DNA from 4 places in the Pseudomonas sp. SDT291_1_S447 genome. Region 2 is predicted to be linked to each of the others. Evidence: predicted binding sites of a transcription regulator. Region 2 holds the regulator's gene; each other region holds the start of a gene.

Region 1 (4,678 bases), on a different contig from region 2:
CCGGGCGGAAACCGTGGCCGAGCAGCCGATGTTTCGTGAGGCGCTGCGCCAGCGTCGTTGCCTGCTACCGGCGAATGGTTTTTACGAATGGCGCGGAACCCAGCGCAAGCGTCCGTTCTGGCTGACGCCGGGGGAGGGATCGTCGCTGTTTTTCGCGGCGATCTGGGAGGCTTATCCGGTGCAGGAGCAGGTGTGGCTGAGCACTGCGGTGATTACGCAACCGGCGTCGAGTCAGCGGCGGCCGTTGATTCTCGATGAGGCGGGGCAGGCGGCGTGGCTCGATCCCGAGACGCCGTTGCATGTCTTGCAGGGGTTGCTGGCCAGTGAGCCAGCGGCGTTGCGTGAGCGGGTGTTGGCGAATCTGATCAATGATCCCAAGCTCAACGGGCCGGAATGTTTGACTCCGGGTTAAAGCCTTTAGATCAAAAGCCCCTCACCCTAGCCCTCTCCCGGGGGGAGAGGGGACTGACCGAGTTGTCTACCGTCATGCATCGACCTGAAAAATCGTGGCGATTATGGATTCGGTGAAAAGCGTTCAAGTCGGTGTACTTCGTCAATATCCCCCAATCAGTCCCCTCTCCCTCTGGGAGAGGGTTAGGGTGCTCTTGGCTTTTCAGACCTTGAATTGATTGATCAACCGCCGCTGCTGCTCTGCCAGCTTGGTCAAATCAGCACTCGCCGAACTCGACTCATCCGCACCGCCCGCGACTTCATTGGCCACTTGCCCAATGTTGATCACATTGCGATTGATGTCATCGGCCACCGCGCTCTGCTCTTCCGCCGCACTGGCAATCTGCGTGTTCATGTCGTTGATTACCGATACCGCCTGAGTAATCGTTTCCAGCGCCTCAGCCGCTTTCGCCGCGTGCTGCACGCTTTCATCAGTGCGGTTCTGGCTGTCTTCCATGACCCGCACGACATCGCGAGTGCCCTGCTGCAGTTGCTGAATCATGCTCTGGATTTCTTCGGTGGCTTTCTGGGTTTTCTGCGCCAGATTGCGCACCTCGTCTGCCACCACCGCAAAACCACGACCTTGTTCACCGGCACGCGCCGCTTCAATCGCCGCGTTCAGCGCCAACAGGTTGGTCTGCTCGGCAATCCCGCGAATTGCCGTGAGAATGGCGTTGATGTTCTCGCTGTCCTTGGCCAGCGTCTGCACCACGTCTACCGCCTTACCGATTTCCACCGCCAGCACACCAATCGAGTTCGAGGTGTCACGGACAATCTGCATGCCCTGGCTGGCCGCTTGATCAGCATGACTGGCCGCTTGTGCCGCCTGCGTCGCGTTGCGCGCGACGTCCTGAGCAGTGGCGGTCATTTCCTGTACCGCCGTGGCGACTTGATCGATCTCGGCCATTTGTTTCTGGATGCCGATGTTGGTGCGAATGGCGATGTCAGCGGTGTGTTCCGAGGAATCGCTGACGCTCTGCACCGACGTCACTACCTGCGTGATCATCGCCTGCAATTTGGCCAAAAAGGTGTTGAAGCCCTTGGCGATCGAGCCCAATTCATCGCTGCGATCACTGCTCAAGCGTCGGGTCAGATCACCTTCACCCTGAGCAATGTCATTGAGCATGGCGACCATTTGCTTCAGCGGTCGGGCGATGCCGTGGCCGACCAGCCAGATCACCAGCAGGCCAATGCCGGCGATGAGCAGACCGACCATGGCCATGCCGAAGGTGTCGGATTTACGCTGAGCATCCAGATCGGCCTGTAGCTTTTGCAGATCCGCCATAACGGCGTTCAAAGGCAATTGCAGCATCAATGTCCAGCGCGCGTCGGTCTGGCCGATGCCGAACGGCAGGTACAACTCGATGCGGCCCTTGTCCTTGTTGACCGAGTAAGTCACTTCACCGCGCTTGAGATTGGCCATGGTGGCCGTCTGTTCGGCGTCGAGAATGTCGCTGACTTTTTCGCCGAATTTGCTCGGATCCTGTGTGTACGCGACGATCCGGCCGTTGCCGCCGATCAGGGCCATTTGCCCGGCGCCGCTGTACAACTTCTGGTTGGCGCCGAGGAGCATTTCCTGAATGAAGTTCACCGACAGGTCGGCGCCGACGATGCCCTGGAAAGCTCCGTTGAGCATGATCGGTTCAATAAAGGAGGCGAGCATGACGATCTTGTCGCCGACCTTGTACGGCGCCGGATCGATCACGCAGGCTTTCTTGGTTTCCTTCGAGCACAGGTAGTACTCGCTGGCGCGCACGCCGGTGGACAGGGTCTTCTGATCGTCGACGTCGACCAGTTTGTCGAGGCCGAGGGTGCCGTCATCGTTGCGGAACCACCATGGCAGGAAGCGCCCGTTGGCAGCGTCGATGCCGATCACGCTGGTGCCGACGTAGGCCGCGTCATTGTGGTCGAGGGCGTTTTTTTCCCAGCCGATATACGTGCCGAGAATTTTCGGGTTCTTTTCGACGTTTTCTTTGATCAGGCTGATCAGTTGTTCGCGGCTGACGGTCAGACGTGGCTGGCCATCGGCGCCCGGTGTGCCGAGCAGGGCGTTGACCCGCACCAGTCCGCCGGCGATCAGCAGGGGTGCTTCGAGTTCGCGCTGGATCTGGCTGACCTGGGTTTGCGCCAGCGAAGTCAGGCGCTGTTCGATGACTTGCTCGAACTGCGCCTGGGTGCGCTGCTGCACCATTTCTTGCGTGCGCGCGCCGGAAAACAGCGCATACAGCACCAGCGCGGCCACCACGCTGAGCACGATGGCGCCGGCCAGGGCGGCAACGGAAAACTGGATCGACTTGAACTTCATGGGAGCTCCGCACGCAAGAGGACGTCTGCGCTGATGTATCGGCAGCCGGCATTGGGCCATGAGTGCGAGCCGGTGCAATTGCAAGCCGATGTCGCAAATGGATCAGTGCGCGGCGCAGTTGCACCGGGCTCAGTGGTGGCTGTGAATTTTTTACGACAGGCCAAGTGGGAAACGTCTGAAAGTCGCTGCAACACGTCCGTTGTATCTGGCGCCGATACAATTACCCGCCTACGATACGCGACAGGTTTTCAGGGAGCTTTTGAATGAACAAGACAATGGTTGTAAGTGCACTGAGCGCAGCGCTGTTGCTGGCCGGTTGTCAGTCGGTCAACACCACCAGCGGCGGCGCCGTGGGGGTGGAGCGCAAGCAGTACATGTTCAGCATGCTGTCCTCGCAAGAGGTCGACCAGATGTATGCCCAGTCGTATCAGAAAACCGTCGGCGAAGCCTCCAGCAAAGGTGTGCTGGACAAGACCAGCCCCGAGGCCAAGCGGGTTCAGGCGATTGCCAACCGCCTGATCGCCCAGGCGCCGAACTTCCGTCCGGACGCGGCGCAATGGCAGTGGGAGGTCAATCTGATCAAGAGCGACGAGCTAAACGCCAACTGCGGGCCTGGCGGCAAGATCATTTTCTATACCGGGCTGATCGACAGCCTGAAACTCACCGACGATGAAATCGCCGCAGTCATGGGGCATGAAATCGCCCACGCCCTGCGCGAGCACGGTCGTGAAGCGATGTCCAAGGCCTACGGGATCGAAATGGCCAAGCAGGGCGCGGGTGCGTTGCTCGGTCTGGGTCAGGACAGTCTGGCGCTGGCCGATACCGTGGCCAATTACGGCATGACCCTGCCGAACAGCCGTGCCAACGAAAACGAAGCCGACCTGATCGGTCTGGAACTGGCCGCTCGTGCGGGCTACAACCCGAACGCCGCGATCACCTTGTGGAACAAAATGAGCAAAGCGTCGGAAGGTTCGCCGCCGGAGTTCATGAGCACCCACCCGGCTTCTACCAGCCGAATTGCTTCGTTGCAGGCGGCGATTCCGAAGGTTATGCCGCTGTACGAACAGGCTCCGAAATCCTGAGTCGGTGATCGTTCCCACGCTCTGCGTGGGAATGCCTAAAGGGACGCTCCGCGTTCCAAAAGGGACGCAGAGCGTCCCCGGCTGCATTCCCACGCGGAGCGTGGGAACGATCCTTCTCTCAGGGTTAAACCCAGCCACTACTCTGCATTGCCTTGTACACCGCAACGATCGCCAGAATCATGAATGCCGAGGCCGCGAGGCGACGGATCAGGGTCAGTGGCAGTTTGTCTGCGGCGAAGTTACCTGCCAGCACCACCGGCACGTTGGCAATCAACATGCCCGCCGTGGTACCGATAATCACCAGCCACAGATCCGGGTATTGTGCCGCGAGCATCACGGTCGCGACCTGAGTCTTGTCGCCCATTTCAGCCAGGAAGAACGCAATCAGCGTGGTCAGGAACGGCCCGAACTTGCGTGCGGTGCTGGTTTCATCGTCATCCATTTTGTCCGGAACCAGCGTCCACAGCGCCGTGGCCGTAAAACTTGCGGCGAGAATCCAGTGCAGCGTCGCATTCGAGAAGAAACTGCCGAACCAGGCGCCGACCGCACCGGCTGCTGCGTGGTTGGCCAGGGTCGCGGCGACAATCCCGGCAATGATCGGCCAGGGTTTGCGGAAGCGAGCGGCGAGAATCAGCGCGAGCAGTTGCGTCTTGTCGCCGATTTCGGCCAAGGCAACGATTGCGGTGGGAACGAGTAACGAGTCCAGCATCAGGATTTCCTAAGGGGCGGGTCGACACGGCTATGACACGTACAGCCTTCCCGCCCCGGGTAAGGTGTGCGTGTCATAGGTCTTGTCAAACCCTGCGATCCGTCTGTTGCGGACGCTTGGGTCGCATACGCC
Region 2 (4,678 bases):
TTTATGCAAGTTAAGCGTTTCTTTGCCGCCGATATGCGTCAGGCCATGAAGCTGGTTCGTGATGAGCTGGGCGCTGATGCCGCCATCATTGGCAACCGCCGCATTGCCGGCGGTGTCGAGCTGACGGCGGCACTGGATTACAAATTGTCGGCGCTGGCGCCACGGGTTCCGAACATGGAACTCGAAGACGAGCTGCGCAAGACCCAATCGCGCATCGTCACTGCCCAGGCCGAGTTGAGCCTGCGTGGCGAAGCCGATGGCAATAGCAACCGCCAGATCTTCGCCGGCCTGCCGTTGACCGCTGGCCTGCCGCTGACTGCCGCTGAACCGCTGAGCGAGCCGACTTACGCCGCCCCGGCGCGTCCGGCCCCGGCGCCTGCACAGTCCTCCGGCGGTGTTGATCCGCGCGCACTGGATTCGATGCGTTTTGAATTGAACAGCCTGCGCGAGCTGATGGAAGTTCAGCTCGGCACTCTGGCCTGGAATCAGCTGCAAGGCAGCCGCCCGGCGCAAGCCAACCTGTATCGCCGTCTGCAACGTATCGGTCTGTCCGGCCCGTTGTCGCGCGATCTGCTGGCGATGATCACTGATATCGAAGAACCCCGTCAGGCCTGGCGCATGTTGCTCGCGCACCTGGCGCGGATGATTGCCGTGCCGGAAGTCGAGCCGCTGGAAGAGGGCGGTGTCATCGCCATGGTCGGCCCTGCCGGCATGGGCAAGACCACTACACTCGCCAAGCTTGCCGCGCGTTATGTGCTGAAATACGGCGCGCAGAATGTCGCGCTGGTGAGCATGGACAGTTTCCGCATCGGCGCTCAGGAACAACTGAAGACGCTGGGCCGCATTCTCAATGTGCCGGTGACTCACGTCGATCCGGGCCAATCGCTGGTGCAGGCGCTGGATCCACTGCTGCGCAAACGCGTGGTATTGATTGATACTGCCGGCCTGCAAGCCAGTGATCCGGCGCTGCGCATGCAGCTGGAAAGTCTGGCCGGACGTGGCATTCGATCAAAAAATTATCTGGTCTTGGCAACCACCAGCCAGAAACAGGTTCTAACCGCCGCTTATCACAGTTACAAGCGTTGCGGGCTAGCCGGGTGCATCCTGACTAAACTGGATGAAACGGCCAGCCTTGGCGAAGTGTTGAGCCTGGCGATCAGTCATGAATTGCCGGTCGCGTACCTGACCGATGGCCCACGGATTCCGGATGATTTGCATCTGCCGCGCCGTCATCAACTGGTCAGCCGCGCCGTCAGCGTGCAAATGCAGGAAGAACCCAGCGAAGAAGCCATGGCTGACATGTTCGCTGATATCTATCACAGCCCGACCAAGCAGGTAGGCTGAGGTATTCATGAACAGTTTTTGTACCTACATCGATGGTCTGCCATGCATTGTTCCGGTTGTGAACGCGCAGCCAGTAATGTGGCCTCCGTCTATGCAAGACAAGGTAAAGAAATAACATGGGCAGCATGCATCCCGTACAGGTGATCGCGGTGACCGGCGGCAAAGGTGGCGTCGGCAAGACTAACGTGTCAGTGAACTTGTCGCTGGCGCTGGCAGAGCTTGGCCGTCGGGTCATGCTGCTGGACGCCGACCTCGGTCTGGCGAACGTTGACGTATTGTTGGGGCTGACCCCTAAACGCACGCTGGCCGACGTCATCGAAGGCCGTTGCGAGTTGCGCGACGTGCTGTTGCAAGGCCCCGGTGGCATCCGCATCGTCCCGGCCGCGTCCGGCACGCAAAGCATGGTGCACCTGAGCCCGGCGCAACACGCCGGTCTGATTCAGGCGTTCAGCGACATCGGCGACAATCTCGACGTACTGGTGATCGACACCGCTGCGGGTATTGGTGACTCGGTAGTCAGTTTTGTTCGCGCCGCGCAGGAAGTGTTGCTGGTGGTCTGCGACGAGCCAACCTCGATCACCGACGCTTACGCGCTGATCAAGTTGCTCAACCGCGATTACGGCATGAACCGCTTCCGCGTGCTGGCCAACATGGCGCAGAGCCCGCAGGAAGGGCGCAACCTGTTCGCCAAGTTGACCAAGGTCACGGATCGCTTCCTTGACGTCGCTCTACAATACGTCGGCGCCGTGCCTTACGACGAAAGCGTGCGTAAAGCGGTGCAGAAGCAGCGTGCGGTGTACGAAGCCTTTCCGCGTTCCAAGTGCGCACTGGCGTTCAAGGCGATCGCGCAGAAGGTCGACACCTGGCCGCTGCCCGCCAACCCGCGTGGCCACCTTGAGTTTTTCGTCGAGCGCCTCGTGCAGCAAACGGCAGGGCCCGTGCTATGACAGCAAGCGGTATGAACTACTACAAGAAGTCGGCACGTGACGCGCAGTACGAGTTGATCGAGCGTTACGCGCCACTGGTCAAGCGCATTGCCTACCACTTGCTGGCACGCTTGCCGGCGAGTGTGCAGGTCGAAGACCTGATCCAGGCCGGGATGATCGGCCTGCTCGAAGTCTCGACCAAATATGACGCCAGCAAAGGCGCCAGTTTCGAAACGTACGCGGGCATACGAATCCGCGGCGCGATGCTCGACGAAGTGCGCAAAGGGGACTGGGCGCCACGCTCGGTTCACCGCAATACCCGGATGGTCAGCGACGCAATTCGCTCAATTGAAGCTAAAACCGGCCGTGATGCTAAAGATCACGAGGTTGCGGCCGAACTCCAATTGAGTCTCGACGATTACTACGGGATTTTGAATGACACCTTGGGCAGTCGCCTGTTCAGTTTCGACGACCTGTTGCAGGACGGCGAACACGAAGGGCTGCACGAGGATGGCGCGAGTGCTCATATGGAGCCGTCACGCGATCTGGAAGATGAACGCTTCCAGGCGGCGCTGGCGGACGCGATTGCCAATTTGCCGGAGCGTGAGCGACTGGTGTTGGCGCTGTACTACGACGAAGAGCTGAACCTCAAGGAGATCGGTGAAGTCCTTGGCGTCAGTGAATCGCGGGTCAGCCAGTTACACAGCCAGTGCGCGGCCCGTTTGCGGGGGCGTTTGGGGGAGTGGCGAGCGCGCTGAAGGCAGTGTGGGGACACTGCGAACGAGGCTGGTGCGGTGATGAACGGCACCGGTCTTGCTCTGTTGTGCTCCAGACAGTCTTTGAGTGCTGCGCCGATTGATTGAAGTGGCGCGTCCAGGTGCTGGGCGCGTTTAAGACTGCTTGGAGGTCGAATTGAACAAAGACATGAAAATCCTCATCGTTGATGACTTCTCAACGATGCGGCGGATCATCAAGAACCTGCTGCGTGATCTTGGGTTCACCAACACCGTCGAGGCTGACGATGGCGTGACTGCCATTCCAGTGCTCAACAGCGGCAGCATCGACTTTCTGGTAACGGACTGGAACATGCCGGGCATGACCGGTATCGACCTGCTGCGCCACGTGCGTGCCGATGAAAAACTCAAGCACCTGCCAGTGCTGATGGTGACTGCAGAAGCCAAGCGCGAGCAGATCATCGAGGCCGCTCAGGCCGGTGTAAACGGCTACGTAGTCAAACCTTTCACGGCTCAGGCGTTGAAAGACAAAATCGAGAAGATTTTCGAACGCATCGGCTGATGAACGCGCGGGGGAGCTATGGAGCATAACGAATCTTCACAGGGCGATTTCGAGTCGACCCTGAAAAAACACGCGGTCGAACTGGTCGAGAGCCTTGAAAAAGGCAGGTTCGGCGACGCTGTGCAACTGATCCATGAGCTCAATCAGACCCGTGACCGTGGCCTGTATCAGGAAGTGGGCAAGCTCACACGTGAACTGCACAGTGCGATCGTCAACTTCCAGATCGACCCGAACATGCCGCAGGCCGAGGAAGTGTCGCAGATCACCGACGCCACCGAACGCCTGGGCTATGTGGTCAAGCTGACGGAAGCCGCGGCCAACCGCACCATGGATCTGGTGGAAAGCGCCACGCCGGTGGTCAACAGTCTGGCTGATGAAGCGCAGACCTTGAGTGCCGATTGGGGTCGCTTCATGCGTCGCGAGGTCGGGGCTGAAGAGTTCCGTGAACTGGCGCGCCGGGTCGACGGTTTTCTGTCACGCAGCAGCACGGACAACCGTGCGGTGTCGAGCAATCTCAACGACATCCTGCTGGCCCAGGATTACCAGGACCTGACCGGTCAGGTGATCAAGCGTGTGACCCAACTGGTCACCGAAGTCGAAAGCAATTTGCTCAAACTCGTGCTCATGGCCAGTCAGGTCGACCGCTTTGCGGGCATCGAACATGACCGCGCCGCGATGCTTGCAGAAAAAGATCCACAAAAACATCTCTCGCAGGGTGAAGGTCCGCAGATTCATGCCGATAAACGAGAAGACGTTGTGTCCGGTCAGGACGATGTGGACGATTTGTTATCCAGCCTCGGGTTCTAGAGTTTTGGAATTTTAGGTTTTTTGGGTTTTTAGACCTGTAGGAGCACCCCATTAATGAGCTTCGGCGCCGATGAAGAGATCCTTCAGGATTTCCTGGTTGAGGCCGGCGAGATTCTTGAGCAACTGTCCGAACAACTGGTCGAGCTGGAAAGCCGCCCGGATGACGCAGATCTGCTCAACGCAATTTTTCGCGGTTTCCACACTGTAAAAGGGGGCGCCGGCTTCCTTCAGCTCAATGAGCTGGTGGAGTGCTGTCACATCGCCGAAAACGTGTTCGACATCCTGCGCAAGGGTGAGCGTCGCGT
Region 3 (4,678 bases), on a different contig from region 2:
GAGAAGGGTTTGTCGGTTTTCACCCCGAGCTGTTCACTGGTGATGCTCCAGTTTTGCGCGGGCTTGTTGGTATCGAGAAGGACGTAATCCCAGGCCATGGCGTGGGAAGCAGCAGTGAAAGCGCCGAGGGCGACGGCGAGTTTGAGCGGGGTCATGGCAGCAGCCTTTATTGGAGTTGTGCCATTTTTATAGCGCTGCGGAAACGTTTCAGCAAGTATGAAAGATCAAGAGTTCGAGTGTTTTATCCAAGATTGGCAGTGAGGCGATCGCGAGCAGGCTCACTCCTACAGGGATCTTCAGTGATCACAAACATTGCGACCAACCGATACACCTGTAGGAGTGAGCCTGCTCGCGATAGCGATTTCAGCTATCCATCAACGGAAGCGATCAACCTCGGAACGCAAATCCGCCGCCAGTTTCTCCAGCTCTTTAGCCGTAACAGCCAGGTTCGACACAACCTCACGCTGCTCACTGTTGGCCAACGCAATGCTCTGCAAATTACTGCTCAACAACGTCGCGGTGCTGCTCTGCTCCTGAGTCGCCGTGGTAATCGCGGCAAACTGCTGCCCCGCCGAACGGCTCTGCTCGTCAATACGCGCCAGCGCCGAGGCGACATTGGCGTTGCGCGACAAGCCTTCCTGCATCAGCACATTGCCCTGCTCCATGGTGCTGATCGCGTTGCCGGTTTCCTGCTGGATGCTGTGAATCATGCTGGAAATTTCATCCGTCGCCTGACGAGTACGCGAGGCCAGGCTGCGCACTTCATCAGCTACCACGGCAAAGCCGCGACCTTGTTCGCCGGCGCGGGCCGCCTCGATTGCAGCGTTGAGCGCAAGCAAATTGGTCTGTTCAGCAATCGAAGTAATCACGCCAACGATGCCGCCGATTTCCTGCGAACGCTGACCGAGGGTGTTGATCACGGTGGCGGTGCTGTTCAGGGCGCCAGCGATTTGCTCCAGCGAGGACGACGCTTCTTCCATCGAGCTGCGGCCAATCTGGGTTTGCTGGGCATTTTCCTGTGCCAGACGCTGGGTTGCGCCCATGTTGTCGGCAATGTTCAGCGAGGTCGCGCTGAACTCTTCCACCGCACCCGCCATGCTAGTGATTTCGCCGGACTGCTGCTCCATGCCTTCATAGGCACCGCCGGACAAACCGGACAGGGCCTGGGCACGGCTGTTGACCTCTTCCGAAGAGCGGCGGATATGCTCAACCATGGTCGACAGTGCCTGGCTCATCTGGTTGAACGCACGAGACAACTGACCGATTTCATCGTTGCTCGATACGTTCAGGCGCACGCTCAGATCACCGGCGCCCAAGGCCTCGGCCTGACGCACCAGATCACTCAATGGTGCGAGCTTGCTACGCAGCAGCCAGACCACCGAACCGACCGCCAACAACATCGCCAACAGACTACCAATGGCCAGTTGCGTACCGACGCTCCAGGTCACTGCACGGATTTCGGCTTTCGGCATGCTCGCCACCACCGACCACGGCCCGCCGTCGAACGGTACGGCAACGCTGTAGAAATCCTCGGATTTGTCAGCCCAGAACTGACCTTTGCCCGGCGTCTTGGCCAGACCAGTGATCACTGGAATCGACTGATCCAGCGCCTGCACACCGGCTGGCGCGACCAGCCATTTGCTCTGCTCGTCGAGCAGCGCCAGCGAGCCGGTCTGACCGATGCGGAAACGCTTGAGGTTATCGAACTGAGCGTTCTGCGCGTCGGTGTAATCGAAACCAACGAACAGCACCGCAATCACCTTGCCGCTGCCATCGCGCACCGGGGTGTATTGGGTCATGTAGGAGCGCTCGAACAACAAGGCACGACCGACGTAGCTTTGTCCTGCCATCAGCTTCGCGTAGGCCGGGTGCGCGTGGTCGAGCAAGGTGCCAATGGCGCGAGTGCCATCCTGCTTGGTCAGCGAGGTGCTGACCCGTACGAAGTCTTCGCCGCTGCGCACGAACAGCGTGGCGACGCCGGCGGTCATCTGCTTGAACTCGTCGACTTCCTTGAAGTTGTTGTTCAAGACTTCGCTGCCCAGGTGCAAGCCCGGGGTCTGGGTGCCGGCGACTGTCACCGGTTCACTCGGGTGAATGCTCAGACCCGCGCTGAAGCGCTTCTCGAATAGCCCGCTCAGGCGCTGGGTACTTTCACGCAGCGTGCCGTGAAAGGTGCTCAGTTGGTCGGCCAGCAGCCGCGCCTCACTGGCCAGATGCTCTTCACGGGTGGCGAGGTTGGCCGAATCCAGCGAACGCAGGGCGAACACCGTACTGCCACTGATAACTATCGCCAGTATCACAGCGAGCGCGAGGCCCAGCTGCGAGGCGATCCGAGCGCGAGGTTGAGACATGGACAGCTCCTGGCCGAGCCACGGGATCCTCCTTGATCTCGACTCGGATAATTTTCTAATAGTGGGGGTGAATCGTGGATACCGGCACGACGGTTCCACTTGCTCATAGTCGGCGGCAAAACCGAATACTTGAGCGCGCAACGTGGGTATGGCGCAAGGCCGCCATTGTGGCGGCTCGAACGTTTCAGCTCAAGCGCTCAACCGCCGGCAGCTCCATGGCGCGGACTTCGCCTTGCAGGAAGTCACTGAGACGGCGCAAACGTTCACCGCCCGGACGGGTTTTTGGCCACACCAGGTAATAATTCAGTCCGCTGGCGACGGCCGTCGGCCATGGCAGGCTCAGTCGTCCTTGCGCCACATCTTCGGCGACCATCAGCAGATCGCCCATCGACACCCCGTAACCGCGAGCCGCCGCGATCATGCCCAACTCCAGCGTATCGAACACCTGCCCGCCTTTGAGTGACACCTGCTCAGACAACCCCATATGTTCCAGCCAACTGCGCCAATCGCGACGATCCGGCGTCGGGTGAAGTAATTCGGTGCAGGCCAGCCGAGCCAGATCCCACGGTTGATCATTCAGCAGGTTCGGCGCCCCCACTGGAATAAGCTCTTCAGGAAACAGCAGGCTGGCCTCCCAGTCCGGCGGAAAATGCCCGTCACTCAACAGCACTGCGCAGTCGAACGGCTCATCGTTGAAGTCCACCGAATCCACATCCATCCAGGCGCTGGTCAGTTGCACTTCGTTGCCCGGTTGCAAATGGCGGAAGCGACTGAGCCGCGCCAACAGCCAGCGCATGGTCAGGGTCGACGGGGCCTTCATGCGCAAGATGTCGTCCTCGGCGCGCAAGGTATTACAGGCCCGCTCAAGCGCCCCAAACCCTTCGCGGATTCCCGGCAACAGTAAACGCGCCGCTTCAGTCAACTGCAGATTGCGCCCGCTGCGATGAAACAGCCGACAGGCGAAGTGATCTTCCAGGGTGCGAATATGCCGACTCACTGCACTCTGGGTAATCGACAGTTCCTCGGCAGCCCGGGTGAACGAACTGTGTCGCGCCGCTGCTTCAAATGCGCGCAGGGCATACAAGGGAGGAAGACGACGAGACATGCAGAAAGCTCCTACAGCGGGATGCAGCCGACGTGAAAGAATTTGCTCAAGATGAGTTTTAATCATGCCACCCATCCTTTTTATCCCTTTGTGCAAAGCCTGCCAAGCGCCGAGAATCCTCGATCTCCTGTTCCCTCTGAAAATCGAGTGGTGATGACCATGCAGCATCCTGTGCGTACCGAACTCTGGGCCATTCTGCGGCTGTCCGGGCCGTTGATTGCTTCACAGTTGGCGCACATGTTGATGGTGCTGACCGACACCCTGATGATGGCGCGCATCAGCCCCGAAGCACTGGCCGGCGGCGGTCTGGGCGCGGCGAGCTATTCGTTCGTGTCGATCTTCTGCATCGGCGTGATCGCAGCCGTCGGCACGCTGGTGGCGATCCGTCAGGGCGCAGGCGACATTCTGGGCGCTGCACGCCTGACCCAAGCAGGGTTGTGGCTGGCGTGGCTAATGGCGCTGGGTGCCGGATTATTGCTGTGGAATCTGAAACCGGTGTTGCTGCTGTTCGGCCAGACCGAAACCAACGTCAACGCTGCCGGGCAATTCCTGATCGCCCTGCCCTTCGCCCTGCCCGGCTACCTGAGCTTCATGGCCCTGCGCGGCTTCACCAGCGCAATTGGCCGGGCGACACCGGTGATGGTCATCAGCCTCGGCGGCACAGTGGCTAACTTTCTGCTCAATTACGCGCTGATTACCGGCATGTTCGGCCTGCCGAAACTGGGGTTGATGGGGATCGGGCTGGTCACAGCGATTGTCGCCAACTGCATGGCGCTGGTGCTGGCTTGGCATATTCGCCGGCATCCAGCCTACGACGCTTATCCGTTGCGCGCGGGCCTGTCGCGGCCCAATCGGCAATACCTGAAGGAACTGTGGCGCCTCGGCCTGCCGATTGGCGGCACCTACGCGGTGGAAGTCGGGCTGTTTGCCTTCGCAGCGCTGTGTATGGGCACCATGGGCAGCACGCAAATGGGCGCGCACCAGATTGCCCTGCAGATCGTTTCGGTAGCGTTCATGGTGCCAGCCGGTATGTCGTATGCGATCACCATGCGTATCGGCCAGCATTACGGCGCCGGTCAGTTGCTGGATGCACGCATGTCGGGCCGGGTCGGCATCGCGTTCGGCGCGGTGGTGATGCTGGCGTTTGCCATGGTGTTCTGGCTGTTGCCGAATCAGTTGGTCGGCTTGTTCCTCGACCATAACGATCCGGCGTTTGCCGAGG
Region 4 (4,678 bases), on a different contig from region 2:
AGACCGCACGTTCCAGGGTCACCCACCAACGCGTGCGATAGCGCAATTGCACCGGCAACGTCTGCGGCAGAATCGCCAGCAGTTTGTCGGTGTCTTCCAAACGGAATACGCCGGACAGACGCAGCTCCGCCACTTGCGGCGCACAGTTCAGAAAGCCCTGCCGATAACGCGCGACTTCCGCGAGAAAGTCGCCCAGACGCATATTGCGCGTGACGATCAAGCCATCGACCCAGGCGCCAGCGTCCATGTCCAGCGTCGGGGCCGGGCGGACCTGGTGATGGTCGATCAGATAACTCTGCCCGGCGAGTGCTTCTATCGAGTTGCCGCCGGAGTGGATGGCCACCTGGCCATGGGTGACGCTGAGCCGTGTGCAATCATTGTCCTGACGCAGGATGAATCGGGCATGGACCGGCTCATAAGTGCCGTGACGGTTTTGTACCCGCAGCGGCCGATCAGTCGGCGCGCCCTCGTCGGCGCCACCACACGTGACGATGACTTCACCGCGAGTCAGCTTGATCAGGCGCTGTTGCGCCGTGTAATCCAGATCCACCGCGCTGGCAGTGTTCAACTCGATCCGGGTACCGTCCGGCAACTGGAAGCCGCGCCGCTCGCCCGTCGCGGTGGCGTAATCGGCACTCCATTGCTGCCACGCGGCATTGTCCTTGGCCAGCCATGCAGCGGAACCCATCAGCAATGCGCCAGACAATAGCTTCAACGCCTGTCGCCGGCCCAGACTCTGCGCGCTGTTTTCCAGCGTGTTGAACGCCACTTGCGCACCTGGCACCGCGCGTAGATTGTTGCTCAGTTCGGCTTGCAGCGACTGCACCCGCTGCCAGGCCAATTCATGTTCATGGTGTTCGGCGCGCCATTGTTCACACTGGCGGTTCAGACGCGGATTGCCGTGATTGTTGCGCAGTCGCAACAGCCAGTGAATGGCCTGCTTGACCACCTGTTGCTGCGGCTCGGTGCGGCGGCTCAGAGAAAGATTATCCACAGGCATCAGCTTTCGTACCGCAGCACATAACAGTGATACAGCGCATCGGCGACGTAACGTTCAACCGAACGTAACGACAGGCCCATCTGTTCGGCGATCTGCTTGTGGGTCAACCCTTCGCACTGCGCCAACAGAAACGCCTGACGCACTTTCGGCTTCAGTCCTTCAAGCATCCGCGCAATGCTCTCTAGCAGTTCGATCACCAGCGCCCGGGCTTCGGCACTCGGTGTTTCGGCTTCGGGCAAATGGGCGATGGTTTCCAGATAGGCACGTTCGATTTCCTCACGGCGCCAATGATCGATCACCAGCCCACGCGCAATCGTGCGCAGGAAGGCGCGAGGCGCTTTGAGTTCGAGACGTTCGGTGCGTTGCAGCAGGCGGACGAAGGTGTCCTGAGCCAGATCGGCTGCATCCGCCGCATTGCCCAGCCGCGCGCGCAGCCAAGCGTTAAGCCAGCCGTGATGACTACTGTAAAGCGCCTGTACTGCAAACTCAGGTGAGGGCATGAACGCGAACGTCACAAATGATAATTACTCGCATTGTCATCAAGGGTTACGAAATTTGCAACTGCCGCCCGAACATCAGCCCTGAAAACATCGGGGAGAACGCTCTGGCACGCCGTTCGGCGGGAATCCACCAGAAATGCCATCCATTTCCCGCTCAGCCCTAAGATTTCTCCGACACGTGCCGACAGACTGGTGAGACATGCGCGCACCAAAGTAGAGCAGCCTGAAGAACGCTGCCTGCGCTGTACATGGAATGTTGCATCCGGAACGCATCCCCACTTTTCGCATAAGAAGTCCCATGAAATGAATCTCAAGTTCAGCCATAAAATCCTGTTGGCCGCCTCGGGCGTCGTGGTCCTGGCGTTCGCGCTGTTCACCCTCTACAACGATTATCTGCAGCGAAACACCATTCGCCAGAACCTCCAGTCCTCTGTACAGCAGGCCGGTGATCTGACCGCCAGCAGCGTGCAGAACTGGATGAGCGGGCGGATTCTGGTGCTGGAAAACCTCGCGCAGAACGTTGCCCATCAGGGTAAGGACGCGGACTTCCCGGGTCTGGTCGATCAATCAGCGTTCACTTCGAACTTCCAGTTCACCTATGTCGGTCAGGCCAACGGTGTGTTCACCCAGCGCCCTGACGCGAAGATGCCGGACGGCTATGACCCGCGTCAGCGTCCTTGGTACAAGCAAGCGGTTGTCGCCGACAAAACCATGCTGACGCCGCCGTACATGGCCGCTGTCGGTGGCCTGGTAGTGACCATCGCCATGCCGGTGAAAAAGAACGGCGAGTTGCTCGGTGTGGTCGGTGGTGACCTGAGCCTGGAAACCCTGGTGAAGATCATCAACTCGGTGGACTTCGGTGGCCTCGGCCATGCGTTTCTGGTCAGCGCCGACGGTCAGGTGATCGTCAGCCCGGACAAAGATCAGGTCATGAAAAACCTGAAAGACATCTATCCGAACACCAGCGTGCGCATCGAGAAGGGCAACCAGAACGTCGTGCTTAACGGCCAGGAACGCATTCTGTCGTTCACTCCGGTCAGCGACCTGCCGAATGCGCAGTGGTACATCGGTCTGTCGATCGATCGCGACAAAGCCTACGCCGCACTCAGCCAATTCCGCACCTCGGCATTGATCGCCATGTTTGTCGCCGTGGCCGCGATTGCCTTGCTGCTGAGCCTGTTGATCAATGTGTTGATGCGTCCGCTGACCACCATGGGCCGTGCGATGCAGGACATCGCTCAGGGCGAGGGCGACCTGACCCGTCGTCTGGTGGTCGAGAGCAAAGACGAGTTCGGTGAATTGGGCAGCGCGTTCAACCAGTTCGTTGAACGAATTCATGCGTCGATTTCCGAAGTGTCCTCGGCAACCCGTCATGTGCATGACTTGTCGCAACGGGTGATGGCGTCGTCCAACGCCTCGATCGTCGGCTCTGACGAGCAAAGCGCACGCACCAACAGCGTGGCTGCCGCGATCAACGAGTTGGGCGCCGCCACCCAGGAAATCGCCCGCAACGCCGCCGATGCTTCGCAACACGCCAGCGGCGCCAGCGAGCAGGCCGATGACGGGCGTCAGGTGGTCGAGCAAACCATTCTGGCGATGACCGAGTTGTCGCAGAAGATCAGCCTGTCGTGCACGCAGATCGAAACCCTGAACGCCAGCACCGACAACATCGGCCACATCCTTGATGTGATCAAAGGCATTTCGCAACAGACCAACCTGCTGGCGCTCAACGCCGCGATTGAAGCGGCGCGTGCCGGTGAAGCCGGACGTGGTTTTGCCGTGGTGGCGGATGAGGTGCGTAACCTTGCCCACCGCACGCAGGAGTCGGCGGAAGAGATCCACAAGATGATCACTTCGCTGCAGATCGGTTCGCGCGAAGCGGTAACCACCATGAACGCCAGTCAGGCCTCCAGCGAGCAGAGCGTGGAAGTGGCCAACCAGGCCGGTTTGCGTCTGGTCAGCGTGACCCAGCGTATCGGCGAAATCGACGGGATGAACCAGTCGGTGGCAGCGGCGACCGAAGAGCAGACCGCCGTGGTGGAAACCCTCAACGTCGACGTTAACCAGATCAACCTGTTGAACCAGCAGAGCGTGGCCAACCTCAATGAAACGTTGAAGGATTGTGATGCGTTGTCGCAGCAGGCCAATCGCCTGAAGCAATTGGTCGACAGTTTCAAAATCTGATCTTCAGATTGGAGTCCGCGTTACCGTTCTTCGCGAGCAAGCTCGCTCCCACAGGGTTCATGTCGTTCACAAGTTCGGTGAACAACACAAAACCTGCGGGAGCTGGCTTGCCAGCGATTGCGGGGGTGCATTCACCGCAAACCTTAAGCCTTAAACAAACAGCCTCAGCACATTCCCCATCGCATCATCCGCAAACCCCTGCACAAACTCCTTGAACCCCGGCAGCGCCTCTTCACCCCCCGAAGCAGGCTCGGCAATGATCGTCCACGTCGCCCGGGACTTGCCTGCGCCCAGCGACTCCACATTCATCGCCGCCCACAGATTCGCCACCCCCAAGGTGTTGTAAATCGTCGTCCAGGTCATGCTCCGCGCGTGCTCATCGCGGGAGTTGAGTTGCTCGACCACCACGTTGCCGTCCTTGAAGCATTTCTTGCGCAGCGAGGACACGCCCTCGCCAGTCATTTCGATGTGCGACAGCGCCGGAATGAAACGGTCGAAACCGCCGAAGTCGCCGACCACCGCCCAGACTTGCGCCGCGTCCGCCGGTACTTCCACTGACGACACAACGTGGCAGCCATGCGGGTTTTTGATCAGGGTGTCCGGTTGCAAATTGCTCATGGTGTTGCTCCTTTTTGATGGATCAGATGAAGTTGATTTGTTTCAGGTAGTCGCAGCCGCGACGCAGCAGCGCCGGGGATTTCTGCGGGTAGTGCGCGCCCATCTGCTGCACGCCGGCTTCAGCGTTGGCGTGGCCGATCAGGGAGATATCGCCGATGTCTTCTTCAAAGCCGTTGAGGTAGAAACCGAGCACGCCGAACAGCGCGTTATCGGCGTCGACCCGAGCCAATTGCTGTTGCCAGTCGGCGACGCTGACCAGCGCGAATTCGCTGCCGGTTTCACGGAACGAAGCGACGTAGGCGTCCCAGCTCAAAGGCTCGGGGTTGTGCAGGTTGAACACCGCACGCTCGGGTGAATAACGGCTGGCGTGGAAGGC

Evidence for each region. The regulator FliA, encoded in region 2, starts transcription of late flagellar genes. The targets are predictions, from matches to a motif close to CTAAAGTTTNNNNNNNNNNNGCCGNTAA.
Region 1: ACW9IR_RS09535 (methyl-accepting chemotaxis protein) is a predicted target of FliA. The motif match lies at 2,791-2,818, and genes of this name have one in related genera.
Region 3: ACW9IR_RS04735 (methyl-accepting chemotaxis protein) is a predicted target of FliA. The motif match lies at 2,458-2,485, and genes of this name have one in related genera.
Region 4: ACW9IR_RS21785 (methyl-accepting chemotaxis protein) is a predicted target of FliA. The motif match lies at 1,661-1,688, and genes of this name have one in related genera.

What each region holds. Positions count from the first base shown of each region.
Region 1 is NZ_JBSVXS010000020.1:14,089-18,766, reverse strand. Features, by position in the region: gene ACW9IR_RS09540 (SOS response-associated peptidase) at 1-412, shown strand, start outside; gene ACW9IR_RS09535 (methyl-accepting chemotaxis protein) at 614-2,755, opposite strand; gene ACW9IR_RS09530 (M48 family metallopeptidase) at 3,019-3,837, shown strand; gene ACW9IR_RS09525 (TMEM165/GDT1 family protein) at 3,962-4,546, opposite strand; yybP-ykoY riboswitch at 4,634-4,678, opposite strand, start outside.
Region 2 is NZ_JBSVXS010000136.1:5,751-10,428, reverse strand. Features, by position in the region: gene flhF (flagellar biosynthesis protein FlhF) at 4-1,344, shown strand; gene fleN (flagellar synthesis regulator FleN) at 1,461-2,291, shown strand; gene fliA (RNA polymerase sigma factor FliA) at 2,288-3,028, shown strand; gene ACW9IR_RS25635 (chemotaxis response regulator CheY) at 3,195-3,566, shown strand; gene ACW9IR_RS25630 (protein phosphatase CheZ) at 3,585-4,373, shown strand; gene ACW9IR_RS25625 (chemotaxis protein CheA) at 4,428-4,678, shown strand, end outside.
Region 3 is NZ_JBSVXS010000007.1:109,681-114,358, reverse strand. Features, by position in the region: gene ACW9IR_RS04740 (aldose 1-epimerase family protein) at 1-155, opposite strand, end outside; gene ACW9IR_RS04735 (methyl-accepting chemotaxis protein) at 375-2,351, opposite strand; gene ACW9IR_RS04730 (LysR substrate-binding domain-containing protein) at 2,536-3,456, opposite strand; gene ACW9IR_RS04725 (NorM family multidrug efflux MATE transporter) at 3,610-4,678, shown strand, end outside.
Region 4 is NZ_JBSVXS010000086.1:3,974-8,651, forward strand. Features, by position in the region: gene ACW9IR_RS21775 (FecR domain-containing protein) at 1-1,000, opposite strand, end outside; gene ACW9IR_RS21780 (sigma-70 family RNA polymerase sigma factor) at 1,000-1,500, opposite strand; gene ACW9IR_RS21785 (methyl-accepting chemotaxis protein) at 1,804-3,684, shown strand; gene ACW9IR_RS21790 (SRPBCC family protein) at 3,835-4,302, opposite strand; gene ACW9IR_RS21795 (amino acid adenylation domain-containing protein) at 4,325-4,678, opposite strand, start outside.